4 regions of the Cellulosimicrobium sp. SH8 genome follow, and region 3 is predicted to be linked to each of the others. Evidence: predicted binding sites of a transcription regulator. Region 3 holds the regulator's gene; each other region holds the start of a gene.
The links. Region 3 encodes LexA, which represses DNA repair genes until DNA is damaged. Its sites were predicted from a motif close to TCGAACANNTGTTCGA; they were not measured.
Positions count from the first base shown of each region.

Region 1 (7,213 bases), on a different contig from region 3:
TTCTCGTGCGGTCGGCCCGGGGGCCGACCAGGTCAGGCGCCGGTCGCACGAGGCGACCGGCGCACGGTCACTTGCTCTCGGTGCCCTCGTCGCGTCGGTCACGGTCCTTGTCCGTGGCCTCGCCGGTCAGGCCGGACAGGTCGTCGGGGACGACGAGATCGTCGACGTCCTCCTTGGACGTGGACGACGCACTTCCGTAGAGCGCGTCACCGTCGGTCGCCTCGTCGGACTCCGACTCCCCCTCCTCGGCCTCGACCGGCGGGTCGACCAGCTTCGCGATGGCCGCCCGCAGCCACCGGGACTGGTTGCCCGGCGTGGACTCGATCGTGATGACGTCGGCGTCCTCGTCGACGTCGACGATCGTGCCGAACATGCCCGAGCCCGTCATCACCTCCTGCCCGGGGGCGAGGGTCGCCCGGAAGTTCTGGGCCTCGCGCTGCTGCTTGCGGGTGCGGCTGGTCATGAGGAACATCGCACCCGCCGCGAGGGCGAGGATGAGGATGAAGCTGATATCCATGACGGAGTCTCGTGTCCTGTTCTGTGCGGGATCTGCGCGCAGTCTAGGCGTGCGCGCACGGTTCACCAACGAGCCGTCTCGCCGCGGAGTTCCGCCCGCTCGGGTCCCGACCATTCTAGGACCACGTTCGGCGCGCCTGTGACCGCCGTCACGGGGCCCTCGTCGTCGCCCGCGACGGGTCTCGGGCAGGACTGCCGTCAGGCGTCGAACAGGGTGCCGCCCTCGCGCGGCGGGGTGAGCCCGAGGTGCGCCCACGCGGCCGGGGTCGCGACGCGCCCGCGGGGGGTCCGCCCGATCAGGCCCTCGCGCACCAGGTACGGCTCGGCGACCGTCTCCACCGTCTCGGCCTCCTCGCCGACCGTCACGGCGAGCGTCGTCAGGCCGACCGGCCCGCCGTTGAACCGCGTGCACAGCGCCGTGAGGACCGCCCGGTCGAGGCGGTCGAGGCCGATGGGGTCCACCTCGTAGACCTCGAGCGCCGCTCGCGCGGCGGCGAGGTCCATGCTCCCGTCGCCGCGGACCTGCGCCCAGTCGCGCACGCGTCGCAGCAGGCGGTTGGCGATGCGGGGCGTGCCGCGCGAGCGGCCGGCGATCTCTCGCGCGGCCTCCGGGTCGAGCGCCACGCCGAGCAGCCCGGCGGACCGGGAGAGCACGCGCTCCAGCTCGTCGCTCGAGTAGAAGTCGAGGTGCCCGGTGAAGCCGAACCGGTCACGCAGGGGCGCGGGCAGCAGCCCCGCGCGCGTCGTGGCGCCGACCGCCGTGAACGGTGGCAGCGAGAGCGGGATCGCGCTGGCACCCGCGCCCTTGCCCACGACGACGTCGACCCGGAAGTCCTCCATCGCCATGTAGAGGAGCTCCTCCGCGGGCCGTGCGAGACGGTGGATCTCGTCGATGAAGAGGACCTCGCCCTCCTCGAGCGAGGAGAGCACGGCCGCCAGGTCGCCCGCGTGCTGGATCGCCGGACCGGACGTCACGCGCAGCGACGTCCCGAGCTCGGCCGCGATGATCATGGCGAGCGTCGTCTTGCCGAGCCCGGGCGGACCGGACAGGAGCACGTGGTCCGGCGAGCTCCCGCGGGCGAGAGCGGCCTGGAGCACGAGCGAGAGCTGGTCGCGCACGACGGCCTGCCCGACGAACTCGTCGAGCCGGCGTGGGCGCAGCGCCGCCTCGGCGGCGCGCTCGAGGTCGTCGGCCCCCGCCGCGACGATCCGCTCGGACGAGAACGTCCCGTCCCCGCCGAAGCCGTCCACGCCCACCTGGTCGAAGCTCGCCACGGTCAGCCCCTCGGTCCGCCGAGGACGCGCAGCGCCGCGCGCAGCGCGCCGGCCACGTCGGGCGCCTCGACGACGTCGACCCCGGCCTCGGCGAGCACGGTGGAGACCGCGTCGTCCGCGGCCTTGAGGTTCCAGCCGAGGCCCACGAGCGCCTCGACCACCTGGTCACGGCGGTCGTCGACCCGACGCGGCCCGGTCCCGACGGCGGTCGCGCCGGCCTCGGGGGCGTCGGCACCGGTGGGCGGCCCGAGCTTGTCGCCCAGCTCGAGCGCGATCCGCTGCGCACCCTTGTTCCCGATGCCGGGGACACGCACGAGGGCGGCGATGTCGCCACCCCCCACGGCGCGGCGCAGGGCGTCGGGCGTGTGCACCGCGAGCATCGCGAGCGCGAGCCGCGGCCCGACGCCGCTGACGGTCTGGACGGTCTCGAAGACGGTCCGCTCGTCGTCGTCGGCGAACCCGTAGAGCGTGAAGGAGTCCTCGCGGACCACGAGGCTCGTCGCGAGCCGGGCGTCCTCGCCGACGCGCAGGCCCGCGAGCGTGGCCGGAGTGGCGTGCACGAGGTACCCCACTCCCCCGACCTCGAGCACGGTGCGGTCGAGCTGGACGCTCGCCACGACTCCGCTCAGCGACGCGATCACCCAGGCTCCTCTCCCGGTCGGCAGCGCCGACCTGGTCCGATGGTCCGCCGGCCCGACGACCTCTCGCGGCCCGAGGAGTGCGTCGAACACCCGTACGACCGCGGTCACTCTAGCAAGGTGCGCCCACGCCCCGACCGACCGACACGGGAGGCGTCAGCAGCCGTCAGCGCGGTGCCCGCCGTCCCTTCGCCGCGTGCTCCGCCGCGGCCCAGGCGCGCTGCGCCGGCGTCAGCTCGTGCCGCTCGCCGCCCTGGAGCGCACCCGACGGCCTCCACAGGTGGCAGATCGCGAGCGCGAGCGCGTCGGCGGCGTCCGCGGGCCTCGGCGGCTCCGCGAGCCCCAGGATGCTCGCGACCATGCGCTGGACCTGCTCCTTGCCCGCGCGCCCGCTCCCGGTGACCGCGGCCTTGACCTCGGACGGGGTGTGCAGCGCGACGGGGACGCCCCGCTTCGCCGCGCCGACCATCGCGAGACCCGCGGCCTGGGCCGTGCCCATCACGGTCCCGACGTTGTGCTGGGCGAACACGCGCTCGACCGCGACGACGTCCGGGACGTGCTCGTCGAACCACGCGTCGAGCCGCTCCGCGATCCGCAGGAGCCGCAGGTCCACGCTGAGGTCCGGGTCCGTCCGGATCACGCCGACGGCCACGAGCTCGGCCCGCCGCCCGCGCGCGGAGTCCACCACCCCGACACCGCACCGAGTCAGACCAGGATCCACTCCGAGAACGCGCACCCCTCGACCCTTTCATGTGAACGGCACGGACCGGCCGTGCCACGCGGGTCGGCGACGGACCAGCCAGCGGTGGGGCCGGGAGGTCGGTGCGCGGTCGTGGCGGGCCTGGCGGGAGCGGCGCGAGGCACGAGCGCCGCGGATGGTAGACCGCGCACCGACCTCCCGGCCCCACCGCGACCCGATCACCGGGACGCGAGCTGCGCCGGATCAGTCGTTCTCGAGCTCCGCCATGACCTCGTCCGACGCGTCGAAGTTGGCGTAGACGTTCTGCACGTCGTCGCTGTCCTCGAGCGCGTCGATGAGGCGCAGGATCTTGCGCGCGCCCTCGGCGTCGACCTCGACCTCCATGGACGGGTGCCAGATCGAGTCGGCGGAGTCGTACTCGATCCCCGCCTCCTGGATCGCGCTGCGCACGGCGACGAGGTCGCTCGCCTCGGACAGCACCTCGATGACCTCGCCGGAGTCGGTGACCTCCTCGGCGCCCGCCTCGAGCGCGGCGAGCATGACGTCGTCCTCGGTCACGCCGTCCGCCTTCGGCACGACGACGAGGCCCTTGCGCGAGAAGAGGTAGGACACGGAGCCCGGGTCGGCGAGGTTGCCGCCGTTGCGGCTGAACGCGAGGCGGACCTCGGAGGCCGCCCGGTTCTTGTTGTCGGTGAGGCACTCGACCAGGACGGCGATGCCGTTGGGACCGTAGCCCTCGTACATGATCGTCTGGTAGTCGACGGCGTCGGCGCCGGTGCCGGACCCGCGCTTGACGGCGCGGTCGATGTTGTCGTTGGGGACCGACGACTTCTTCGCCTTCTGGATGGCGTCGAACAGCGTCGGGTTGCCCGCGGGGTCACCGCCGCCCGTGCGCGCCGCGACCTCGATGTTCTTGATGAGCTTCGCGAAGAGCTTGCCGCGCTTGGCGTCGATGGCCGCCTTCTTGTGCTTGGTCGTGGCCCACTTGGAATGCCCTGACATGCGTTCCTACCCCTTCGCGATTCTGACGAACAGCTCGTGCACGCGCGCGTCCCCGGAGATCTCCGGGTGGAACGAGGTGGCGAGCAGCGATCCCTGCTGGACTGCGACGATCCTACCGGCGGCGGCCGCCGGGATGCCGGGCGCCTCGTGGTCGGGGATCCGGGCGAGAACCTCGACGCCCGGACCGACCTCCTCGACCCACGGCGCGCGGATGAAGACCGCGTGCACCGTGCCCTGCTCCGCGCGCGCCACGGCGCCGCCGTCGCGAGCGCCGTCCCGCGGCGCCAGGCCCTCGAACGCGAGGTCGGTCTCGAACGAGTCGACCTGCCGGCCGAACGCGTTGCGCCGGACCGTCACGTCCAGCCCGCCGATGGTCCGCTGGTCCTCGGTGCCACCGAGGATGCGGTCGGCGAGCAGGATCATGCCGGCGCACGAGCCGTAGACCGGCAGGCCCTCGGCGATGCGGGCGCGCAGCGGCTCGTCGAGCTCGAAGATGCGCAGGAGCTTGTCGATCGTCGTCGACTCGCCCCCGGGGAGCACCAGCCCGTCGACCGCGGCGAGCTCCTCGGGGCGGCGCACGCCGACCGTGCGCGCGCCGGCGGCCTCGAGCGCGGCGCGGTGCTCGCGCACGTCGCCCTGCAGTGCCAGGACTCCGATCGTGATCGTCACGAACGGGAATGATACGTCCGTCGGCGCCCGAGCCCGGCCACGGGGCTGTTGCTAGCCTCGCCGTCGTGACCACTCCGCCCGGCCCCGGACCGACACCGCCGTACCCCCCGCAGCAGCCGTCCGGGTACCCCGCGCAGCCTCCGTCCGGGTACCCCGGCCCCTCGACCCCGTACCCCGGCCTCCCGCCGCGCCCGCCGCGGAGCACGCGCGGCGCGACGATCCTGATCGTGGTCGGTGCGGTCCTGCTCGTGGTCGCGCTCGTCGCGGGGGTCCTCGGCGTCACGACCTTCCTGCGGGCGCTGCCGACGGGCGTGGTCGACGGCGCGGGCGCGCCCGGCTCCGCCGCCCTCGGCTCCGGCGACGTCCCGGGCGAGGCGGAGATCGAGCTGTCGGGCGGGCAGCCGTACAGCGTCTGGGCGGTCGTCCCGATCGGCGCCGACGGCTTCGACGTGGAGGACGTCACGGTGACGTGCCCCGACGGCGACCTGGCGGTGCGGCACCCCTCCGTCTCGGGGAGCTCCGGCTTCGGCTCGCACGAGGCGACGACGGTCGCCGAGGTCACCTCGCCGTCGACCCAGACCTGCACGGTGGCCGTCGCGCAGGGCGACGCCTCGCCCGGGGCGACCTTCGTCGTCACCGAGGGCTGGCAGTTCGGCGAGTTCTTCGCGACGGTCGGTGGCACCGTCCTGCTGTGGTTCGTCGCCATCGGTGGGGTGCTGCTGGGCCTGGGGCTCCTCGTCGGCGGGATCGTGTGGCGGGTCGTCGCCCGCCGGCGGTAGCCGACCCGCGCACGGCGGGTGCCCTGAGGTCGCCGGCGCCCGGCTCAGTCCTCGCGCGCGATCCCGAGGTGGTGCGTCACGCCGTCCCACCCGCCCAGCAGGGGGGCGACGAGGTCGGCCAGGCCCTCGGGGAAGACCTCGATCTCGACGCCGCGCAGGTCGTCGAGCGACCACCAGCGCATCTCGTCCACGACGTCGTGCTCGACGTCGGTCCACCCGTCCCGGCTCAGCTCGCCGCCACCGGCTGCCCCGGCCACGCGCGCGAGGTAGAGCACCTCGTCCTGGCGGCAGTGCTGGCGATAGAAGTCGAAGATCGCGCTGCGCGTGTAGACCGGGCCGACGAGCGCGCCCGGGTCGAGCCGGATCCCGGTCTCCTCGCGAACCTCGCGCAGCGCGGCGTCGCGGTCGCTCTCACCGGGGTCGACGCCCCCGCCGATGGTGAACCACCACGAGCGCTCGGGCTGGTCGACGTCGTGCCCGCGGGCCAGGAGGATCCGGTCGGCGTCGTCGAGGAGCAGGACGCGCGCGCCCCGACGGAAGTAGAGCCCGTCGTCCCCGAGAACCCAGTCGGGGCCCAGGGACGACGGCGCTCCGGCGGCCTCGGCCACGACGGCTCAGCCGTCCGTCGCCGGTACGACGACGGACGGCCGGGCCGGGGGACGCTCCGTCACCAGCCGCGCTCGGCGAACTGGATCGACCGCGCCGGCTCGTCGACGTTGATGCCGACCATGGCCTCGCCCAGACCGCGCGAGACCTTGGCGATCACGTCCGGGTCGTCGTGGAACGTCGTCGCCTTGACGATCGCGGCGGCGCGCTGCTCCGGGTTGCCGGACTTGAAGATGCCGGAGCCGACGAACACGCCCTCGGCGCCGAGCTGCATCATCATCGCGGCGTCGGCCGGCGTCGCGATGCCGCCCGCGGTGAACATGACGACGGGCAGCTTGCCCGTGGCGGCGACCTCCTTGACGAGCTCGTACGGCGCCTGGAGCTCCTTGGCCGCGACGAACAGCTCGTCCTCCGGGAGCGAGGTGAGGCGGCGGATCTCGGCGCGGATGGTGCGCATGTGCGTCGTCGCGTTGGAGACGTCGCCCGTGCCGGCCTCACCCTTCGAGCGGATCATCGCCGCGCCCTCGGTGATGCGGCGCAGCGCCTCGCCGAGGTTCGTCGCACCGCACACGAACGGGACGGTGAACTGCCACTTGTCGATGTGGTTGGCGTAGTCGGCGGGCGTGAGCACCTCGGACTCGTCGACGTAGTCCACGCCGAGCGACTGGAGGACCTGCGCCTCGACGAAGTGGCCGATGCGGGCCTTCGCCATGACCGGGATCGAGACGGCCTCGATGATGCCGTCGATCATGTCGGGGTCGGACATGCGCGAGACGCCGCCCTGCGCGCGGATGTCCGCGGGGACGCGCTCGAGGGCCATGACCGCGACCGCGCCGGCGTCCTCGGCGATCTTCGCCTGCTCGGGCGTGACGACGTCCATGATGACGCCGCCCTTGAGCATCTCGGCCATCCCGCGCTTGACCTTGGCGGTGCCGACGGCGCCGGCGCCCTCCGCGGTCGCGGCGCCCGGGGCGCTCTCGGCAGGGACGTTCTGGTCGGCCACGTTGGTCACCGGTACCTCACACCTT
Region 1 covers NZ_JAMXMH010000005.1:130,402-137,614, reverse strand. The annotation lists gene yajC (preprotein translocase subunit YajC) at 68-517, opposite strand; gene ruvB (Holliday junction branch migration DNA helicase RuvB) at 715-1,767, opposite strand; gene ruvA (Holliday junction branch migration protein RuvA) at 1,794-2,432, opposite strand; gene ruvC (crossover junction endodeoxyribonuclease RuvC) at 2,596-3,165, opposite strand; gene NF338_RS08735 (YebC/PmpR family DNA-binding transcriptional regulator) at 3,373-4,131, opposite strand; gene pdxT (pyridoxal 5'-phosphate synthase glutaminase subunit PdxT) at 4,138-4,800, opposite strand; gene NF338_RS08725 (hypothetical protein) at 4,866-5,579, shown strand; gene NF338_RS08720 (NUDIX hydrolase) at 5,624-6,187, opposite strand; gene pdxS (pyridoxal 5'-phosphate synthase lyase subunit PdxS) at 6,247-7,188, opposite strand.
Region 1: ruvA (Holliday junction branch migration protein RuvA) is a predicted target of LexA. The motif match lies at 2,515-2,530, and genes of this name have one in related genera.

Region 2 (7,213 bases), on a different contig from region 3:
ATGGCCTATGCTGGCTCCTCGTTGAAGGGGAGTATTCCTCCGCGGTGATGTCGTCATCACGGCCGGCGCAGTCGTCGGCCCGGTGTCACCGGTCCCACAACCACCAGCCCGCGTCCCGTGCGGGTGCGGGTGGCGGTGCGTGGCGGAAGAGACCTTCGGTACACAGTGCTCCCCACGTACCGGAGGAATCTTCATGGATGTGCCCGTCTGGGTCTGGCTCGTCACCGTCGGCGTGATCCTCGCGATGCTCGCCGTCGACTACGTCGGGCACGTGCGCACGCCCCACGCCCCGAGCCTGCGCGAGGCCACCTGGTGGTCCGCCGGCTACGTCGCCGTCGCGGTGGCCTTCGGCGGCATCGTCTGGGCCGTCTGGGGCTCGACGTACGGCGGGGAGTACTTCGCCGGCTACATCACCGAGAAGAGCCTGTCGGTCGACAACCTCTTCGTGTTCGTCCTCATCATGACGAGCTTCCGCGTCCCACGGCTCTACCAGCAGAAGGTGCTGCTCATCGGCATCACGATCGCGCTGGTCCTGCGGACGATCTTCATCTTCCTCGGCGCGGCCCTCATCGAGAACTTCAGCTGGGTCTTCTACGTCTTCGGCGCGTTCCTGCTCTACACCGCGTGGACGCAGGTCAAGGCGGGCTCGGGCCACGACGAGGAGTTCCACGAGAACGGCGCGCTGAGGCTGACCCGCCGCCTGTTCCCGACGACGGAGACGTACGTCGAGGACAAGATGACGACGAAGATCGACGGGAAGCGCTACATCACCCCGATGCTCATCGTCATGATCGCGATCGGCAGCGCCGACCTGCTCTTCGCGGTCGACTCGATCCCCGCGATCTTCGGCCTCACGCAGGAGACCTTCCTCGTGTTCGCCGCCAACGCGTTCTCGCTGCTCGGCCTGCGCCAGCTCTACTTCCTCATCGACGGCCTCCTCGACCGCCTCGTCTACCTCGCGTACGGCCTCGCGGCGATCCTCGGGTTCATCGGCGTCAAGCTGCTCATCCACGCGCTGCACAAGAACGAGGTGCCGTTCATCAACGGCGGTGAGCACATCACCGCCATCCCGGAGATCTCGACGGCGCTGTCGCTCGGGTTCATCGTCGTCGTGCTCACGATCACCACGGTCGCGAGCCTCGCCAAGGACCGCGCCGACCGTCGGCGTTCCGTCGAGAGCTCGGAGGGCTCACGCTGATGGTTCACGAGCTTCCCGTCTGGTTCGAGTGGGCGTCGCTGTCGGCGCTCGCGATCCTGCTCCTCGTCGACCTGTTCGTCGTGGGGCGCCGCCCGCACGTCCCCTCGATGCGCGAGAGCGCGCTGTGGGTCGGGTTCTACGTCGCGCTCGCGCTGGTCTTCGGGGCGATCGTGGGCGCGGTCGGCGGGGCGGCACCGGCCGGGGAGTTCTACGCGGGCTGGCTCACGGAGTACAGCCTGTCGGTGGACAACCTCTTTGTGTTCGTCATCATCATGGCGAGGTTCGCGGTCCCGCGGGACCAGCAGCAGCGCGTGCTGATGGTCGGCATCATCGTCGCGCTCGTCCTGCGCGGGGCGTTCATCCTCGCGGGCGCGGCGATCATCGCCCAGTTCGTGTGGGTGTTCTACCTGTTCGGCGCCTTCCTCATCTACACGGCGATCAAGCTCGTGGCCGGCGGGGACGAGCCCGAGGAGTATCACGAGAACCGCGCCGTGCGGGCGCTGCGGAAGGTGCTGCCGCTGGGTACGCAGTACGACGGCGGCCGGCTGCGCACGGTCGAGGACGGCAAGCGGGTCTTCACCCCGCTCGTCATCGTGTTCCTCGCGATCGGCAGCACCGACCTGCTCTTCGCGTTCGACTCGATCCCGGCGATCTTCGGGCTCACCCAGGACCCGTTCATCGTCTTCACGACGAACGTCTTCGCGCTCATGGGCCTGCGCCAGCTCTACTTCCTCCTGGGCGGCCTGCTCGAGCGGCTGGTCTACCTGCCGATCGGCCTCGCGGTGATCCTCGGGTTCATCGGCGTGAAGCTCATCCTCGAGGCGCTGCACGAGAACACGCTGCCGTTCATCAACGGCGGCGAGCACCTCGACGCGGTCCCGACGGTCCCGATCTGGCTGTCGCTCGTCGTGATCATCGGAGCGCTCGCCGTCACGACCATCGCGAGCCTGCTGCGGACGCGGGCGCTGCACGCCCAGGACGGCCCGGCCGCGACGGCCGCCGCGAGCGACGCCGGTCCCGTCGAGAACGCGGTCGAGGCCATCGCGGACGAGACCGTCGACGAGGTCTCGACCACCGGCGAGGCGCCGCCGTGGGGCACAGGCCCGCAGGACGGCGCTGCGCGGTAGCGCGTGCCCGACGAGCCGCGGAGCGAGACGGTGCCCGCCCGGCCCGACAGGTCCCGCGCCTCCCGACTGGCCACGCACGCAGCGGTCGCCACCGCGCTGTCGCTGCGCAGCGACCACGAGCTGCGCGCGCTCGTGGACGAGGCCCCACGGATCGGTGCCGGCATCGGCGGGGAGACGGTGCTGCTCGACCTCGACGGCACGCCCGTGTTCGTCAAGCACGTGCGACTGACCGACCTCGAGCGACAGGCGGAGAACGTCCGCTCCACGGCGAACCTGTTCGACCTCCCGACGTTCTGCCACTACGGAGTCGGCACCATCGGCGCCCCGGGGTTCGGGGCCTGGCGGGAGCTGGCCGTGCACGGCATGACGACGGGCTGGGTGATCGCGGGGGAGCACGAGGGCTTTCCCCTGATGCACCACTGGCGGGTGCTTCCCGACGGGGGCCGGCCGCTGCCCGGCGAGCTGGCCGACGTCGAGCGTGCCGTCGAGTACTGGGGCGGCGGCGAGGCGGTGCGTCGCCGGATCGAAGCCCTGCGAGACTCCTCGGCGAGCATCGTGCTGTTCCTGGAGTACGTGCCGCAGACGCTGCACGACTGGCTCGGCGCCCAGATCGAGACCGGTGGTGAGGCCGCCGAGCGGGCCTGCGCGCTCGTGGAGGAGGAGCTGAGCACCGGGATCTCCTTCATGAGGTCGCGGGGCTTGCTGCACTTCGACACGCACTTCGAGAACGTCCTGACCGACGGCGAACGGCTGTACGTCGCCGACTACGGCCTCGCGATCTCGTCAGGCTTCGACCTCTCGCCCGACGAGGTCGACTTCGCCGACGCGCACCAGGAGTACGACGACTGCTACAGCGTCACCCACCTGGTGAGCTGGCTGGCCGTCGCGCTGTACGGGTGCGGGCCCGAGGAGCGCCGCGCGCTGGTGCGTTCCTGGGCTCAGGGCAGCCTTCCGACGGGCGCTCCCACGGCGGTCGCCTCGACGTTGTCCCGGCACGCCCCGGTCGCGGCGGTGGTCGGGGACTTCTACCGCGCGTTCCAGCGGGAGAGCCGGGAGACGCCGTACCCGTGGGAGGCGATCCGTCGGCTCGACCGGGACCGCCGTCCGGGCGCGACCGCGTGGTGAGCCGCCCCGGCGTGCTGGCCCTCGTCCCGGGCGAGCGTGCGCAGGGCGGGTGAGACCCCGGTCAGGCGCGGTCCGCCCAGTCGCCGATGACCGGCGCCCACGGGCGGACCGTGCGCTCGGCGACGAGGCCCGCCCGCCCGAACGGGTCGTCGTCGAGGACCGCGGCGACCGCGTCGGGCGTCTCCCCGTCGAGGACGAGCAGCGCCCCGGCGGGTGCGCCCTCGTGCGCGGGCAGCGGGCCGGACGCCAGGAGCGTGCCCCGGGCGTACAGGTCGCCCAGGAACGCGCGGTGCTCCGGACGCAGGGCGTCGAGCTCCGGGGCGCGGTCGGCGTAGACGTAGGTGACGGCGTGGATCGGCATGCTGTCAGTGAACCAGGCCCGCCCGACGGCGCGCGGTCGGGTCCGCGCCTCGGTCGTCAGCGCGGTGGCGTCCCGGGCTGGTCCGCCCTCCGCTACCAGCCCCGCTCGCGCCACTCGTCGAGGTGCGGGCGCTCGGCGCCGAGGGTCGTGTCCGCGCCGTGGCCGGGGTAGACCCACGTCGCGTCGCCGAACCGGTCGAAGACGCGCTCCGTGACGTCCGTGAGCAACCGCTCGAAGCGGGCCGGGTCGCGCTGGGTGTTCCCGACGCCGCCCGGGAACAGCGAGTCGCCCGTGAACAGGTGCACCCGGCCCGCCACCGCCTCCGGTTCGTGCACCTCGGCGGGTTCACGGTAGGCCAGAGCGACGGATCCTGGCGTGTGGCCGCGCAGCGCGACGACCTCGAGCGCGAGGTCGCCGGCGCGGACGACGTCGCCGTGACGGAGACGGCGGGCGACGTGCACGTCCGCGGCCGCCGCGACCGCGTCGGCGTCGAGGTCCCCGGCGGCCGTCGTCGCGCCGGTGACCGCGACGATCGAGGCGAGCGCGCGCAGGTGGTCCGGGTGGCGGTGCGTCGTGACGACGACGTCGAGGCGCGCGGTCGGCGACCCCTCGCGGACGAGCGCGAGGACGTCGTCGGGCGCGTCTGCCGCGTCGATGAGGACCTGCGCGCCCGTGCGCCGGCACGTGAGGAGGTAGACGTCGTTGGCGAGCGGCCCGACGGCGAGCTTGCGGACCTCGACCTCGTCGAGGCGGCGCACGTCGCCGGGGCCGCCCACGACGACCTGTCCCGTGTACACCATGGGGTCAGTCTGCCGCGGCCGGGTCCGCGTCGGGACCTCGGGCGGGGCCCGCCGTGAGCGTTCGTCGGAGGACGCGCGAAGGTGACGTCGAACACCTGTGCGAATGTGGGCGGTCGGTCGTACGATGCTGCGGTGAGCAATCGCCTCGTCATCTCCGGTGCCCGCGAGCACAACCTCCGCAACGTCGACCTCGACCTCCCGCGGGACAAGCTCATCGTCTTCACGGGGCTCTCCGGCTCGGGCAAGTCGTCGCTCGCGTTCGACACCATCTTCGCGGAGGGGCAGCGCCGCTACGTCGAGTCGCTGTCCGCGTACGCGCGCCAGTTCCTCGGGCAGATGGACAAGCCCGACGTCGACTTCATCGAGGGCCTGTCGCCCGCGGTCTCGATCGACCAGAAGTCCACGAACCGCAACCCGCGGTCGACCGTCGGCACCATCACCGAGGTCTACGACTACCTGCGCCTGCTCTTCTCGCGCGCGGGGACGCAGCACTGCCCGGTGTGCGGCGAGCGCGTGACCGCGCAGACGCCGCAGCAGATCGTGGACCGCCTCCTGGAGCTGCCGGAGGGCACGCGGTACCAGGTGCTCGCACCGGTGGTGCGCGGGCGCAAGGGTGAGTACTCCGAGCTCTTCAAGGAGCTGCAGACCAAGGGCTTCGCCCGTGCCCGCGTCGACGGCGAGGTGCGCACGCTCACCGACGTCCCCGCGCTCGAGAAGAAGCTCAAGCACGACATCGAGGTGGTCGTCGACCGCCTCGTGGCGCGCGAGGGCGTGCAGCGCCGGCTCACCGACTCGGTCGAGACCGCGCTCGGCCTCGCGGGCGGGCTCGTCGTCATCGAGCTCGTCGACGCCGACGCCGACGACCCGGCGCGCGAGCGCCGCTTCTCCGAGAAGCGCGCCTGCCCCAACGACCACGAGCTCGCGCTGGACGAGATCGAGCCGCGCACGTTCTCCTTCAACGCGCCCTACGGCGCGTGCCCGGAGTGCACCGGCATCGGTTTCCGCCTCGAGGTCGATCCCGACCTCGTGGTGCCGGACGTCGAGAAGTCGCTGGGCGAGGGCGCGGTCGCGCCGTGGGCGCAGATCTCCTCGGAGTACTTCGAGCGGGTCCTCACGGCGCTCGCGGACGACCTCGGGTTCTCCATGGACACGCCGTGGCGCGCGCTGCCCGAGCGCGCGAAGAAGGCGGTCCTGCACGGGCAGAACCACCAGGTCCACGTGCGGTACAAGAACCGCTGGGGCCGCGAGCGGCAGTACTCGACCGGGTTCGAGGGCGTCATCACGTTCCTCGAGCGCCGGCACACGGAGACCGAGTCGGACTGGTCCAAGGAGAAGTACGAGGCCTTCATGCGCGAGGTCCCGTGCCCCGTGTGCCGGGGCGCGCGTCTCAAGCCCGAGGTCCTCGCGGTCAAGGTGGGCGGCAAGTCCATCTGGGACGTGTGCCGTCTCCCGCTGCGCGAGGCCGCGGCGTTCCTCGGGTCGCTCGAGCTCGGCGCACGGGAGCGCGCGATCGCGACCGAGGTCCTCAAGGAGATCGACGCACGCCTGGGCTTCCTGCTCGACGTCGGCCTCGACTACCTCTCGCTCGAACGACCGGCCGCGACGCTCTCCGGCGGCGAGGCGCAGCGCATCCGGCTCGCCACGCAGATCGGCTCCGGCCTCGTCGGCGTCCTCTACGTCCTCGACGAGCCGAGCATCGGCCTGCACCAGCGCGACAACCGTCGCCTCATCGAGACCCTCACGCGCCTGCGCGACCTCGGGAACACCCTCATCGTCGTCGAGCACGACGAGGACACCATCCGCACCGCGGACTGGGTGGTCGACATCGGCCCGGGCGCGGGCGAGCACGGCGGGCGCGTCGTGCACTCGGGCGACTACGCCGGCCTGCTGGAGGCGCCGGAGTCGGTGACGGGCGCCTACCTCGCGGGTCGTCGCAGCATCCCGCTCCCGGCGGAGCGCCGCCCGACCGACCCGGGCCGTCAGGTCAAGGTCGTCGGCGCGCGCGAGCACAACCTCACGGGCATCGACGTGAGCTTCCCGCTCGGGACGTTCACCGCGGTGACCGGGGTGTCGGGGTCGGGCAAGTCGACGCTGGTGAACTCGATCCTCTACACGGTCCTGGCCAACGAGCTCAACGGCGCACGCCAGGTCGCGGGCCGCCACACGCGCGTGACGGGCCTCGACCACCTCGACAAGGTCGTGCACGTGGACCAGGGACCGATCGGGCGCACGCCGCGGTCGAACCCGGCGACGTACACGGGCGTGTGGGACCACGTGCGCAAGCTCTTCGCGGAGACCACCGAGGCCAAGGTGCGCGGGTACACGCCCGGCCGCTTCTCGTTCAACGTCAAGGGCGGTCGCTGCGAGGCGTGCTCGGGCGACGGCACGCTGAAGATCGAGATGAACTTCCTCCCGGACGTCTACGTGCCGTGCGAGGTGTGCCACGGCGCGCGCTACAACCGCGAGACGCTCGATGTGCACTTCAAGGGCAAGACCGTGGCCGACGTCCTCGACATGCCGATCGAGGAGGCGTCGGAGTTCTTCGCGGCCGTGCCGGCGATCTCGCGGCACCTCAAGACCCTCGTCGAGGTCGGCCTCGGGT
Region 2 covers NZ_JAMXMH010000004.1:229,952-237,164, forward strand. The annotation lists gene NF338_RS07630 (TerC family protein) at 194-1,198, shown strand; gene NF338_RS07635 (TerC family protein) at 1,198-2,325, shown strand; gene NF338_RS07640 (protein kinase family protein) at 2,356-3,450, shown strand; gene NF338_RS07645 (YciI family protein) at 3,512-3,811, opposite strand; gene NF338_RS07650 (MBL fold metallo-hydrolase) at 3,904-4,611, opposite strand; gene uvrA (excinuclease ABC subunit UvrA) at 4,744-7,213, shown strand, end outside.
Region 2: uvrA (excinuclease ABC subunit UvrA) is a predicted target of LexA. The motif match lies at 4,699-4,714, and genes of this name have one in related genera.

Region 3 (7,213 bases):
TCCACACCGAGGGCGAGATCGACCACGAGGAGCACACGCCCGAGGGCACGCTCCTGCGCGGTCGCGTCGCCCAGGCGCTCGCGACCGAGCTCGTCGGGGCCTCGGCCCAGGGCTGACCGGCCCGCACCGGACCCCGGCCCGACGTTCTCCACGACCCCGTGCGGCGCCTGCCGCACGGGGTCGCGCCGTGCCCGGCGCCGTCGTCCACAGGGCCGCCGCCCCGTGGGCGAGCGACCGTAGACTCGGCGGGTGCCCCCCTCCACGCGACCCGCCCCCGACCGCGTCGACGCCGAGGGGCCGGGGACGACGGCCGGTGCCTCGGCGGGCGAGGTGCCCGACGTCGACGCGCTGCTCGACGTCGCCGTGACGCGCCTCGGCGGCGCACGGCGCGACGGCCAGCACGCGATGGCGCGCGCGGTCACCGACGCGATCGAGGGGTCGGAGCACCTCGTCGTGCAGGCGGGGACGGGCACGGGCAAGTCGCTCGGGTACCTCGTGCCGGCCGTGCGGCACGCGGTGGCGACCGACGAGCGGGTGATCGTCTCGACGGCGACCCTCGCGCTCCAGCGCCAGGTCATCACCCGCGACCTGCCGCTCGTCGCCGACGCCGTGGCGGACCGTCTCCCGCGGCCCGCCACGATCGCGCTCCTCAAGGGGTGGCACAACTACCTGTGCGTCCACAAGATCGCGGGCGGGTACCCGGCCGACGAGCCGACGCTGTTCGACCTGCCGGGCGAGTCCGCGGGCGCCGCCGACCACCCCGCCGCGCGCGGCGGGACCAGCGCGGCCGCGCTCGGCGAGCAGGTCGTGCGGCTGCGGGAGTGGGCCGACGAGACGTCGACTGGCGACCGGGACGACCTCGTGCCCGGCGTGAGCGACAAGGCGTGGCGGCAGGTCTCGGTCACCGCGCTCGAGTGTCTCGGTCAGCGGTGCCCGATGCTCGCCGAGTGCTTCCCGGAGAAGGCGCGCGCGACGGCGCGCGAGGCCGATGTCGTCGTGACCAACCACGCGATGCTCGGCATCGCCGCGATGGGCTCGCCGGGCGTGCTGCCCGAGCACGACGTGCTCGTCGTCGACGAGGCGCACGAGCTCGCCGACCGGGTGACCGCGGCCGCGACGGTCGACCTCTCGGTCCCGGCGATCGAGAGCGCGGCGCGCCTCGCGCGGCGGCACGGGGGCGTGACGACGGACGCGCTGGACGCCGCGTCGGCCGCGTTCGGGACGGTCGTCGGCGCGCTGCCCGCCGAGCGGTTCCCGGACGGGCTGCCCGACGGCGCGCGCTCCGCCGTCGCCGCGGTGCGCGACGCCGCGCGCGAGGTCCTCTCGACGCTCAAGCCCGAGACCGGGGTCACCAAACCGGCCCAGCCCGACTCCGGGCTGAAGATGGCGCAGTCGACCATGCTGCAGCTCTTCGAGGTCGCCGAGCGCATGGCCGCCGACCCGACCGGGCACGACGTGCTCTGGTGCTCGCGGCCCGGCGAGGGTGGCTGGTCGTCCGACCGCTTCGGGGAGGGTGCGAGCCGCCTGCACGCGGCCCCGCTGGGCGTCGCGGGCCTCATCCGGACGCACCTGCTGGCCGAGCGGACCGGCGTGTTCACGTCCGCGACCCTCGCGCTCGGCGGGAGCTTCGACGCGGTCGCTCGCACCTTCGGGCTCGGGAGCGGTGGTGAGGAGAAGTCTGCCGACGCGCCGCGGTGGCGCGGGCTCGACGTCGGCAGCCCGTTCGACTACGCGCGGCAGGGCATCCTCTACGTCGCCAAGGGCCTCCCGACGCCCGGCCGCGAGGCGTCCACGGAGCACCAGCTCGACGAGATCGCCGCCCTCGTGGAGGCCGCGGGCGGGCGCACGCTCGGCCTGTTCTCGTCACGCCGCGCCGCGGTCGCCGCGGCGGAGGCGATGCGCGAGCGGCTCGACGTGCCGATCCTGTGCCAGGGGGACGACCAGCTCCCGACGCTCGTGCGCGAGTTCGCCGCCGACCCGGCGACGTGCCTGTTCGGCACGCTGTCGCTGTGGCAGGGCGTCGACGTCCCGGGGCCGTCGTGCCAGCTCGTGCTCATCGACCGCATCCCGTTCCCGCGCCCGGACGACCCGGTGAAGTCCGCCCGGGCCCGGGCCGTCGAGGCCGCGGGCGGCAACGGGTTCATGCAGGTCTCCGCGACGCACGCCGCGCTCCTCCTGGCCCAGGGAGCCGGCCGGCTCGTCCGGTCCACGGCGGACCGCGGCGTGGTCGCGGTCCTCGACCCGCGCCTCGTGACCGCGCGCTACGGCACGTTCCTCACGCGGTCCATGCCGGGGTTCTGGCAGACGACGGACCGCGACGTCGCTACCGCTGCGCTCCGGCGCCTCGCCGCCCTAGGCTGAGTCCTTTCCCGCGAGCATCAGGGATCCAGCGAACTTCACGGAGGCGACATGACGACGAGCACGTCCCCGCAGGGCACGGGCGACGCGACCACGGGCGGAACGGGAGGGGGAGCGCGGACCACCAAGCTCGCGATCGTCGGGGCCGGCGCCGTCGGGTCGACGTTGGCCTACGCGGCCCTCATGCGCGGGGCCGCGCGCACGGTGGCGCTCCTGGACGTCAACCGGGCGAAGGTCGAGGCGGAGGTGCTCGACCTCCAGCACGGCATCCAGTTCATGCCGATGGCCCGCGTCGAGGGGTCGGACGACGTCGCGGTGTGCGCGGGGGCGGACGTCGTCGTCGTGACCGCCGGGGCGAAGCAGAAGCCCGGCCAGACGCGGCTCGACCTCGCCGAGGGCACGATCGGCCTCATGCGCACGATCCTGCCCGGGCTGGTGGAGGTCGCCCCGGACGCGGTCTACGTCATGGTGACGAACCCCGTCGACATCGTGACGTACGCGGCGCTCAAGTTCTCCGGGCTGCCGCCGACGCAGCTCTTCGGCAGCGGGACCGTGCTCGACTCGTCGCGCCTGCGCTTCCTCGTGGCCCAGCACTGCGGAGTCGCGGTGCAGAACGTCCACGCGTACATCGCGGGCGAGCACGGCGACAGCGAGATCCCGCTGTGGAGCTCGGCGACCATCGGCGGGGTGCCGCTCCTCGAATGGCCTGGTCTCGGCGGACGGGGACCTCTCACCGGGGACGTCCGTGACGACATCGCGCGCGAGGTGGTGCAGTCGGCCTACCGGATCATCGAGGGCAAGGGCGCGACGAACTACGCCGTCGGGCTCGCGGGCACGCGCATCATCGAGGCCGTGCTCGACGACGAGCACCGCATCCTGCCCGTCTCGACGCTCCTGGACGGCGCGTACGGGCTGGACGACGTCTGCCTCTCGCTGCCGACGCTGGTCGACCGCCGGGGCGCCGCCGAGCGGGTCGAGGTCCCGCTCGCCGACGCGGAGCTCGCCGGCCTGCGGTCGTCCGCCGAGTCGCTGCGCGCCGTCGCTCGCCGCTTCGGTCTCTGACCGACCCCGCCCGCGGCCCGGGTCCGAGCACCGCGAGAGCCGGGTGGTCGACGACCACCCGGCTCTCGGCGTGCGGAGGGTAGGGACCCCGGTCGCTCAGAGGCTGCGCAGGACGGAGACGACGCGCCCCAGGACCTGGGCGTCGTCGCCCGGGATCGGGTCGTACGCGGCGTTGTGCGGCATGAGCCAGACACGACCGTCGGCGCGGCGCAGGGACTTCACCGTGGCCTCGCCGTCGATCATCGCCGCGACGATCTCGCCGTTCTCCGCGACCGGCTGGCGGCGCACGACGACCCAGTCGCCGTCGCAGATCGCGGCGTCGATCATCGAGTCGCCCTGGACCCGCAGGAGGAAGAGCTCACCCTCGCCGACGAGCTGGCGGGGCAGCGGGAAGACGTCCTCGACGACCTGCTCCGCGAGGATCGGCCCGCCGGCCGCGATGCGTCCGACGACCGGGACGTACGACGGCGCGGGGTGCGCCTCGTCGTAGGCGGGCTGGGGCGCCGCGCCCGCCGCCCCGAGCGGGGTCGCGCGGCGCGCGTCGTCCGGCTGGACGACCTCGATCGCGCGGGGACGGTTCGGGTCGCGCCGCAGGAAACCCTTGCGCTCGAGCGTCGTGAGCTGGTGCTTCACGGACGACGGGCTCGTCAGGCCGACGGCCTCGCCGATCTCCCGCATGCTCGGCGGGTAGCCGCGCTGCTCGACGCATGCGCGGATGGTCTCGAGCACGAGGCGCTGCCGCGGCGTGAGCCCGTCACCCCCCGCCGACCCGTCCGGGAGCTCGCGCACCTCGGCGAGCCCCCGTGCCCTGTCCGTGCCTCGTGCCGCCATGGTCGCTCCGCCTTCGTCCGTCGCGGCCGCCGACGCCTCCCGGCCTGCGGCCTCCCCTCCCCGGGGCGTGCGCACCGGGACCTCGGTCGTTCCTCCAGGTCCGAGCGGACATGTCCGGCGAACCGACCTGACCCCAGGCTAGGGGAGGTTGCGACACGAATCAAACACCTGTTCGAGCATGTCTCGACTCTGTCGGTCGTTCGTGATAGACCTTCGTACAGGTGTTCTACGTACACGTGTTCGACCGACCCGGTCGGCACGGAGGCGAAGGGCTCGCGGCGTCCGATCGACCGGGGAAGGCGATCGGGCCCGCGAGCCGGGACGGAGCAGGCATGGATGCGATGGCGATCTCGGCGGTCGGGCCCCTCGGCCGCGCGGACGGGGCTGCGGTGCCGGAGCGCGCGGGCGGCCGACCGCTGCGACTGACGCGGCGGGGCCGGGTGGTCCTCGTGCTCCTGGCGGCCGTGGTGCTCCTGCTCGCCGCGCGCGTGGGCGTCGCCGTCGCGAGCGGGCCGGGCGAGCCCGTGGAGGTCCGGGTCCACGTCGTGGCCGCAGGGGAGACGCTGTGGGAGCTCGCGCAGGGCGTGGCTGCTCCGGGTGAGGACCTGCGCGACGTCGTGAGCGGGCTCGCCGAGCTCAACGGGCTCTCGTCGTCGGGCCTCCAGGCCGGGCAGAAGATCCTCCTTCCGGCGTCCGCATAGAGGAGGCATGGCGGGTCCGCCCGTCGGTGTCGGCGGGGACGAGGGCGTGATGTGACGCAGGACACGGTGCGGATCCGGCCCGCACCGGCCGTCAGGGGTTGCGTGGCTGATTAGGTCCACCTAAGTTAGTGGCACCTCACAACGCCGGCTGGGGGGCTGGGCGGACGAGGCGAGGAGCACGCGGTCCACCGCGACTCCTGTGCACGTCGCCGCGCGTGAGGCGAGTCACGCGCGAGATGGGGACGGGGGCGTCCCGACGGGGGCGGTCGACCACGACCGCCCCCGTTCTGCTGTCCACGAGCCGTCGCCCGCTCGCGGCCGCCAGTCCTCGGGCGGGGCGCGGCGTCGGAGGCGTGTTGCACCGCCCCGCCGCGACGGCATACGTTCGTCGCGCCGACCCGTCGGCGCCGACCGCGGAGGAGCCCGCCATGCACTGCCCGTTCTGCCGCCACGCGGACTCCCGCGTCGTCGACTCGCGCACCTCGGACGACGGCGCGTCGATCCGTCGGCGTCGCCAGTGCCCCGAGTGCAACCGCCGCTTCACGACGATCGAGACCGCGAGCCTGTCCGTGGTCAAGCGCTCGGGCGTCACGGAGCCCTTCTCGCGCGAGAAGATCGTCAACGGCGTGCGCAAGGCCTGCCAGGGGCGCCCCGTCAACGAGGACGACCTGGCGGTGCTCGCGCAGCGCGTCGAGGAGACGATCCGGGCGAGCGGCAGCGCCGAGCTCGACGCGTACGAGATCGGGCTCGCGATCCTCGGGCCGCTGCGTGAGCTCGACGAGGTCGCCTACCTGCGGTTCGCGAGCGTCTACCAGGCGTTCGACTCGCTCGAGGACTTCGAGAGCGCGATCACCTCGCTCCGGGTCGAGCGCGAGGAGCGCGAGTCGGCGGCGGCACGAGCCGACGGCCCGGACGGCGCCGCTCCCGCAGCGGACGCGCGGGAGGAGTCCGCGCCGCACGCCTGAGGTCCCGTCCCGTGGCCCTGCCCGCCGTCCACGAGACGTTGGTCTCGCCGGGCTACAGGTCGCTGGACCGCGATGCCCAGATGTTGATGCCGGTGTCCGCGGGCAGGTCGTCGACGGCGGCGAGCTCCTCGGCGGAGAGCCCTGGCGCGTCGAGCGCCGCGAGGTTCTCGTCGAGCTGGCGAGTCGAGCTCGCGCCGAGCAGGACCGAGGTGACGCGCTCGTCCCGCATCGCCCAGAGGATCGCCGTCGTGGCGAGGCTGCGCCCGTGGTCGCGGGCGAGGCCGTCGAGACGGCGGACGCGGTCGAGGTTCGCGTCGGAGAGGAACGCCGGTCGTAGCGGGCCCCCGCGCGCCGCGCGAGAGCCGTCCGGGACCCCGCGCAGGTACCGGTCGGTGAGCATCCCCTGGGCGAGGGGAGAGAAGGCCACGACGCCGAGGCCCTCGGCGCCGGCGACGTCGAGCACGGACGCGCCTGCGGGGTCGTGCGGGTCGGGCTCCTCGACCCACCGGTTGAGCATCGAGTACGACACCTGGGTCACGACGAGGTCGACGCCGAGCCGCTCCGCGACGCGCAGCGCCTCGCGGGTGCGGCGCGCCGAGTAGGACGAGATGCCCGCGTACCGCGCCCGCCCGGAACGGACCGCGCTGGCGAGCGCGCCGACGGTCTCCTCGAGCGGCGTCGTCGGGTCGAAGCGGTGGGAGTAGAAGATGTCGACGTGGTCGAGCCCGAGGCGACGCAGGGACGCGTCCAGCGAGGAGAGCAGGTACTTGCGCGAGCCGCCCTCGCCGTACGGACCGGGCCCCATGCGGTAGCCGGCCTTGGTCGTCACGACGAGCTCGTCGCGTACCGGGCGCAGCTCGCGTGCGAGCAGGTGCCCCAGCGACTCCTCGGCCGCTCCGCCCGGCGGGCCGTAGTTGTTCGCGAGGTCGAGGTGGGTCACCCCGCGGTCGACCGCGTGCAGCACGATCTCGCGCTGGGTCGCCTCCGGGTCGGCGCCGCCGAAGTTCTGCCACAGGCCCAGCGACACGGTCGGCAGCGCCAGCCCGGAACGACCGAGCCGGCGGTGCGGCAGCGGGCCGCGGGCCGTGGGCGACCCCCCGGGCGGGCGGGCGGCGGGAGCGGAGGAGGAGTCGGGCAGCACGAGGCCGACGCTACCCGACGCCCGGCGACCGTCCGCCCGGGGCGGGCCCGCCGGCGGACAAATCAGGTGGCGTCCGGCGACGGGGTGCGGGAGGCTGGCGACGTGCCCGCACCGTCGGGCCGACCGCAGTGCACGACCGAGTTCCCCCATCGACG
Region 3 covers NZ_JAMXMH010000010.1:145,584-152,796, forward strand. The annotation lists gene hflX (GTPase HflX) at 1-116, shown strand, start outside; gene NF338_RS14910 (ATP-dependent DNA helicase) at 250-2,361, shown strand; gene NF338_RS14915 (L-lactate dehydrogenase) at 2,410-3,420, shown strand; gene lexA (transcriptional repressor LexA) at 3,517-4,251, opposite strand; gene NF338_RS14925 (LysM peptidoglycan-binding domain-containing protein) at 4,584-4,952, shown strand; gene nrdR (transcriptional regulator NrdR) at 5,381-5,917, shown strand; gene NF338_RS14935 (aldo/keto reductase) at 5,970-7,058, opposite strand.

Region 4 (7,213 bases), on a different contig from region 3:
CCGGGTACGGCGGGAGGTCGGGCGCGACGAGGTGCAGGTCGAACGCGCACTCGTCCCCGAGCGCGGCGGCGGTCGCGACGGCCTGCGGGTGCCGGGCGTGGCGCGCGAGCATCTCCCTCGCCGTGCGCAGGTGCGTCGTCGGGGCACCGGGGAGCCACCCGTCGAGGTCGTCGAGCGACGAGCGGGCGCGCACCGCGGCGAGCGCCCCGGCGAGGTCGGCGTCGCGCGGGTGGGCGTAGTGCGCGGCGGTCGTCGCGACGAGCGGTAGCCGGGCCTCGGCGGCGAGGTCCGCGAGCGCCGCGTGCAGGTCGGCGTCGCGGGGGTCGTCGGTCGCGGTGATCTCGACGGCTACGTTGTCCGCGCCGAACACGGCGACGAGCCGGTCGAGCTCGCGGCGCGCCGCGGCGCGCCCGGACGTGACCAGTGCGCGCCGCACGGAGCCCTTGCGGCAGCCGGTGAGCACGAGCCACTCGCCCGCGCCCTGCGCGCCGAGCGCGTCGAGGTCGTAGCGGGCGGCGCCCTTGGTCCCGGTCGCGAGGTGCGCGGTGGCGATCGCGCTCGACAGGTTGCGGTAGCCCTGCGTCCCCCGCGCGAGGACGAGCAGGTGGGTCGAGCGCGGGTCCGGCACGCCGGTGGGCGGGTCGAGCACGGGCGGCCCCGCGGGCGTACGCCCGTGCTCGACGACGGGCAGGTGCAGCTCGGCGCCGAAGATCGTGGGCAGCCCGACCTTGCGCGCGGCCTCGGCGAACCGCACGACGCCGTACAGGCCGTCGTGGTCGGTGACGGCGAGCGCCGACAGCCCGAGCCGCGCGCCCTCGGCGGCGAGCTCCTCGGGGTGCGACGCGCCGTCGAGGAAGCTGAACGCGGAGTGGGCATGGAGCTCGGCGTACCGGGGAGCGGTCGTCCGGTCAGTCATACAGGCCCTCCACGGTCCACCGCCCGCGGGCGCTCGCGAGGAGGAGCCCGCGGCCGTCGTCGAGCAGGACCTGGACGTGCACCCGGCGCCGCGGCGCGGGGGTCCACCAGCGCTCGGCGAGCGGCCACGGCCCGGCCCAGTCCACGACGGCGCGCGCGGACCCCGGACCGGGCAGCGCCGCCTCGCCCCGGGGTGCCGCCGGGCGGCGCGGACCCTCCTCCGGCGCGGCGGCGGGCCACCGCACGGTGACGGGATCGCCGCTCATCGCGAGGCGCGCGTCGACGACGACGGGCCGCCCCGCGGCGTCGAGCACGACGACGTCCTGCGGCTCGACGGGCACGACCGCCGGCGCGGGGCTCGGCAGCGCGCCCGGCCAGGGCAGGGCCGGGTCGCGCGGGCGCGCGACGTCCTCCCCGAACGGCACGAGGTGCACGCGGTCGGTCGCGTCGCGACCGCCCTGGACCTCGACGCGCAGGACGGCGTCGCCGCCGAGGATCCCCTGCACGCGCCCGAGCGCGCGGTGGGCCCGCGCGTCCTCGCCGCTCGACGCGCCCCACAGGCGCGGCTGCTCCGCCCCCGCGGGGACGACCTCCTCGGCCGTGAGGGACAGGCGAGCCAGCGGCGCGACGCCCGGGACGACGTCGGCCCCGCCGACCGAGCCGTGCTCGCCGCCACGACGCGCGGCCCGGGCCGCACGCCCGGCGCGGACGGACGTGGTGGTGAGCCAGCCCTCGAGCTGCCACCGGACCTTGTCCGTGAGGCGCGCGGGGCTCATCGCACCCGGCCCGTCGAGCCGCCAGGTGCGCTCGAGGTCGTCGCCCTCCGTGGTCCGCGCGGTGATGCGCAGCCGCCCGGCGACGAGCGAGCGCGCGACGAGCTGGTCGTGCAGGTCCTCGGAGAGCCGCCGCGCGGCGAAGGTCGCGACGTCGACGCGCTCGGCGGGCGGGTCGAGCTCGGTGCTCACCGCGACGTCGGGCTCGACGCGGCGCCGCGCGGGCGGACGCAGGTCCTCGCCGCGCGCGAGCCGGTGCGCCCACGCGCCGAGGTCGCCGAACCGTCCCTCGACGGTCGCGGGCGGCAGGGCCGCGAGCGCCCCGAGGGTACGCACGCCGAGCCGGCCCAGGAGGTCCACGAGCTCGTCGATCGCGACGGCGGCGTCGGGGCGGGCGGCGACGTGCGCGAGGTCGCGCGCAGGCCGCGGGGCGAGGAACGCGGCGGAGCCGCCGGGCGCGACGACGGCGGCGTCCCGCGCGGCGAGCACGGCCGCGAGGATGCCGTCGGCGACGCCCACCTGGCTCTCGTGCCCGGTGCGCTCGGCGACGCGCGCGACGAGCGCCTCCGCGAGCGCGGCGTCGGACCCGTGGTACCGGCTCGCCCCGGCGGCGGGCAGGAGCAGCAGGCCGGGCCGGGTGATCTCCAGGCCCGCGACGACGGTCTCGGCCGCGAGCGCGACGGGCTCGAACTCGCGGGCGTCGCGCGCGTCGTCGACGTCGAGCAGCTCGAGCTCGGGGCAGCACTCGCGGGCCCGACGGCGGCGCATGCCCCGGCGCACGCCCTGGGCGCGCGCGGTCGCGGAGACGGCGACGACGCGGCGGCCGTCGTGCGTCGCGGCGGGGACGTGCGCGGGGACGTCGCGCACCGCCATCGCCGCGAGCACCGGCCAGTCCGGCACCCACAGGGCCGCCGTGCGGGTCGGGCTCGTGCTCATCCGACGAGCCGGAGCGGGGAGGGCCGGTCGGGGTCGACGACGTGGGCGGGGACGGGGCCGGCGACCCCGACCTCGGCGTCGGGCCGGGTGCCCCGGGCGCCCTCGGCGAGGAACGCGGGCCAGTCCTCGTGGACGAGCGGGAGCTCGACCTCGACCCGCGTGGGGCGCGCGGCACCCCCGCGGCCCGCGCGCTCGACGACGAGCGTGCGCCGACGCAGCCAGCCCGCCCCACGGTCCGCGCCGGACCAGCCGCCGCCCGTCACGGTGAGCACGACGTGCGCGCCCGGCCACGCCGTGGCCGCGACGAGCAGCGCCCCGCGCTCGCGTGCGCGGCCGGTGAGGCGGCGCCGGTCGGTGTCGGTGAGGGCGGCATCGGGTCCGACGACCACGACGTCCAGGCCGTCGACGAGCGCCGCGATCGCGAGCGCCGCGTCCGGTCCCGGCCGCGGGACGAGGACGACGCGGTCGAGGTCCGCACCGGCGTCGGCGGCCGCGAGCAGCCCGACCGCGGGAAACCCCACCGCGGCGGTCCACGCCCCGGCCCGCGACGGCCGCGCCACGAGCGCGAGCAGGAGGCTCGTCGACCCGCGCACCGCGACCACCGTGCCGCGCTGGAGCCCGCCGAGCGGCAGGAGCGGGGCGAGCGCGTCGTGCACCGGCCACGCCCGCTCGTCGGGGATCACGTCCCGGCTCGGGTCCCGCATCGCGACGTGGCGGCCGCGGGCGTGCGCCGGGCGCTCGGCCGGCGCGACCGTCGGCGCGGAGACGGCGGCGCGCGGGGCGTCGGCGAGCAGGACCGTGTCGGCACGCGGGACGTCGGCGAGCGGGACCGTGTCGGCGCGCGGGGCGGCGTCCGGTGCCGCCGGGACCGCGGGTGCGACGACCGGGCGGTGTCGGCGGACGCCCGTACGCTCCTCCGCACGGCGCAGGACGGCGCGGGCGCGCTCGGCCTTGTCGACGGCCGCGGCCGTCGGGCCTGGTGCCCCCGCTCGTTCGGCGGGGTCGGCGAGAAGGGTCATCTCGCCTCCCGGGGATGCTGCTCGGACGGGACGCGCACCGCGCGTCGACTGCTGGGGGCGTCGTTCTGCACCCCGCCATCGTTCGAACAGACGTTCGAACACTTCCAGTGAACGACCGCCGTCGCGGGGTGTCAACTCCGCAGGTGAGAGCCGTCACCTTCGTCCGAGATGCCCGCCGCAACCCTCGACCCACGCTCGAGGGTCGACCGAACCTTCGACCTCTACCTGAGCCTCTCCCTCCCGCTGAACATGGGGTCGCAGCCCGTCCGGCGTGCGGGGTGAGCCACGACCGCATGCTCGCGGGCGCAGGGGCATGCTCGGCAGCCGGTCCTCGCCCGCACGAGCGGTCCCGGGATGGCAGGCTGGCGCCATGGACGCCCGCGCCACCCTGCCCACGCTCGGCTCGCTCACCTGGGAGCCGGCGCTCGACCACCTCGACCTCGTCGCCCCCGTGACCGCGGACGCGCTGCGCCGCTGGGCCGAGGCCGACCCGGACGTCGCGGCGCTCGTCGCGGTGACGGAGATCGACCCCGACCTCGCGGACACCGCGACGCTCAACGCCGCGTTCGACCTGCCCGTCGAGGCGTCGGCGAACTGCGTCGTCGTGGGCGGCGCACGCGCGGGCGACGAGCGGATCGCCGCCGCCGTGGTGCGCGCGCACACGCGCGCCGACGTCAACACGCGCATCCGCAAGCTGCTCGACGTGCGCAAGGCGTCGTTCCTGCCGACCGACCGCGCGACGGCCGAGTCCGGGATGGAGTACGGCGGCATCACGCCCGTCGGGCTCCCGGAGGGGTGGCGCGTGCTCGTCGACTCGCGCGTCGTGACCGACGGCGCGCACGCGCTGATTGGCAGCGGCGTGCGGCGCTCGAAGCTGCTGCTCCCCGGCCACCTGCTGGGGCGCCTGCCCGGCGTCGAGGTCGTCGAGGACCTGGCCGTCCCGGTCGCCTGACGAGGCGCACCCTCCCGTCGGGCACGACCGGAAGGCCGTCGGGCGCCCCGACGACCCTGGGGTCGTGCTCGGCGCCCGCGCTCAGCGATCCAGGACGACGAGCCGCTGCGTCGCGCGCGTCATCGCGACGTAGCGGTCCACGGCGCCCTCGACGCCGTCGCCGAATCCCTGCGGGTCCACGAGGACGACGAGGTCGAACTCGAGGCCCTTCGCCGTCTCCGGCGTGAGCACCTGTACGCGCGCCGCCCCGTCCTCGCCGAGCCGCGCCGAGACCGACTCGGTCGACGCCGCGACGGACCCCTCACCACCGATCACGCAGGCTGTGCCCTCGGCGTGCTCGGCGAGCCAGCCGTCGAGCACCCCGTCGAGGTCCGTGACCGCTCCGTGGGCGACCGGGACGCCCGTGCTGCGGACCGACGTCGGGACGTTGGCGTCCGGGAGCGCCGCCCGGATGACGGGCTCCGCCGCCGCCATGACCTCCTGCGGCGTGCGGTAGTTGACGCTCAGCGACGCCTCCGCGACCCGCTCGAACCCGACGCGCCCGAGCCGCTCGCGCCACCCCTCCGCGAACCCGTGACGCGCCTGCGCACGGTCCCCGACGACCGTGACGCTGCGTGACGGGCAGCGGCTCAGCACCATCTGCCACTCGGCGTCGGTGAGCTCCTGCGCCTCGTCGACGACGACGTGCGCGAACGGGCCGGCGAGCCGGTCGGGCGTGGCCGTCACCATCGCCCCCTCGTCGACGAGCGCGTCGCGCAGGTCCTGCCCCTTGAGCATCGTCATGACCATGAGCTCGCTGTCGTCGGACGCGACGAGGTGGTCGACGACGTCGTCCATGCGGGCCCGCTCGGCAGCCGCGGTGGCCTCGTTGCGGCGGCGACGACGCGACGCCTCCGGGTCGCCCAGGCGCTGCCGGGCGGCGTCGAGCAGCGGCAGGTCCGCCGTCGTCCACGCCTGCGCGTCCGGGCGCTGGAGCGCGCGCGCCTCCTCGGGCGTGAGCGACGGCGCGCACAGGCGCAGGTAGGCGGGCACCGACCACAGGTCGGCCACGAGGTCCGTCGCCTCGACGAGCGGCCACGCGCGGTCGAACGCGGCGCCGAGCGCGCGGTGGCCGCGCAGGGCGCGGCGCACGTCGTCGGCCGACAGGTCCCCGGCGTCCTCCGCGGCCCCCTCGCCCACCGTCTTGTCCACGAGGATCTCCACGAGCGCGCCCCAGACGTCGTCGCGCGCCTCGTTGTGCGGGGTGCCGGGGTCCACGGACTCGAACGCCTCCGCCCAGTCGGCGGTGGAGAGCCAGACGTCGGCCCACGGCGTCTCGACCTCCATGCCCTCGGTCGGTGGGCGCTCGGAGAAGCGCACCGCCGGCTCGATCGCGGCGACGAGGTCGGCGGACGCCTTGAGCCGGGCGACCTCCGGGTCGGTCTCCTCGCGCGCCGCGGCGCCCTCCGGGACGAGGTCGCGCAGCGTGCAGGTCTGCACGCCCTCCTCGCCGAGCCCGGGCAGCACGTCGGCGACGTACGCGAGGTACGGGCGGCTCGGCCCGACGACGAGCACGCCCCCGTGCCCGCCGCCCATCTGGGGATCGGCGTAGAGCAGGTAGGCGGCGCGATGCAGCGCGACGACGGTCTTGCCCGTGCCGGGGCCGCCGTCGACGACGAGCGCGCCGCGCGACCCCGCGCGCACGATCGCGTCCTGGTCCGCCTGGATCGTGCCGAGCACGTCGCGCATGCGCGGCGACCGGCTCGCGCCCAGGCTGGCGACGAACGCGGACTGGTCGTCGAGCGCCGCGCCCGACCCCGCGCCGTCGGGCACGAGCTCCTCGTCCCAGTAGTCCGTGACGCGACCGCGCGCCCACCGGTAGCGGCGCCGCGCCGCGAGGCCGAGCGGGTGCGCGGGCGTCGCGGCGAAGTACGGCTCCGCGGCGGGCGAGCGCCAGTCCACGAGCAGTCGCTCCCCCGCCGGGTCGGTAAGGCCCACGCGCCCGACGTAGACCGGGGCGGAGCCGTCGGCGAACGTCATGCGGCCCAGGCACAGGTCGACGCCGTAGCGCTGCAGGAGGCGCAGCCGCCCGCTGAGCCGGTGGATCTCCTGGTCGCGCTCGAGCGCCTCGGTCCCGCTCCCGCCGGGGGCGCGGCGCGCCGCGTCGAGGCGCTGCGAGAGGTCCGCGACGGAGTGCTCGAGGCTCGCCGCGATCGCGGCGAAGTGCCGCTCGTCGGCGGCGACCAGGGCAGGGTCGGCCTTCGCGGCGAGCCGCTCGGGGAGATCGAAGGTCTGCGCGGCGCCCGGGTTCGGACGTGCGGTCGGGTCGGTCGTGCGGTCGGCGGTCACGGGGGCGTCGGGCAACGTCATCAGCTCCGGTCCGAGATTGAGCGGGACGGCGCGGGCCGACGACGGCCCGCGCACGAACGGAGATTCTGCGCCTCCAGGGGGCCCTTGCCGCAAGACCCCCCGTGCGCTATACCTTGGAAAGGGAGGCCGGTCGGCCTCCCTCTTTCGTCCCCGTCCTCACCAGGTCAGACCGGGACCCGCGAGCCGAGATGCGAGAAGTGGCCCCTCACCGTGCACGGTGAGGGGCCACTTCTCTCGTCTCGTGGAGCGCGTCAGCTCTCGGCGCGGCC
Region 4 covers NZ_JAMXMH010000004.1:82,859-90,071, reverse strand. The annotation lists gene NF338_RS07035 (error-prone DNA polymerase) at 1-916, opposite strand, end outside; gene NF338_RS07030 (DNA polymerase Y family protein) at 909-2,624, opposite strand; gene NF338_RS07025 (hypothetical protein) at 2,621-3,643, opposite strand; gene NF338_RS07020 (YbaK/EbsC family protein) at 4,014-4,595, shown strand; gene helR (RNA polymerase recycling motor ATPase HelR) at 4,677-6,944, opposite strand; gene NF338_RS07010 (siderophore-interacting protein) at 7,196-7,213, opposite strand, start outside.
Region 4: NF338_RS07020 (YbaK/EbsC family protein) is a predicted target of LexA. The motif match lies at 3,726-3,741, and genes of this name have one in related genera.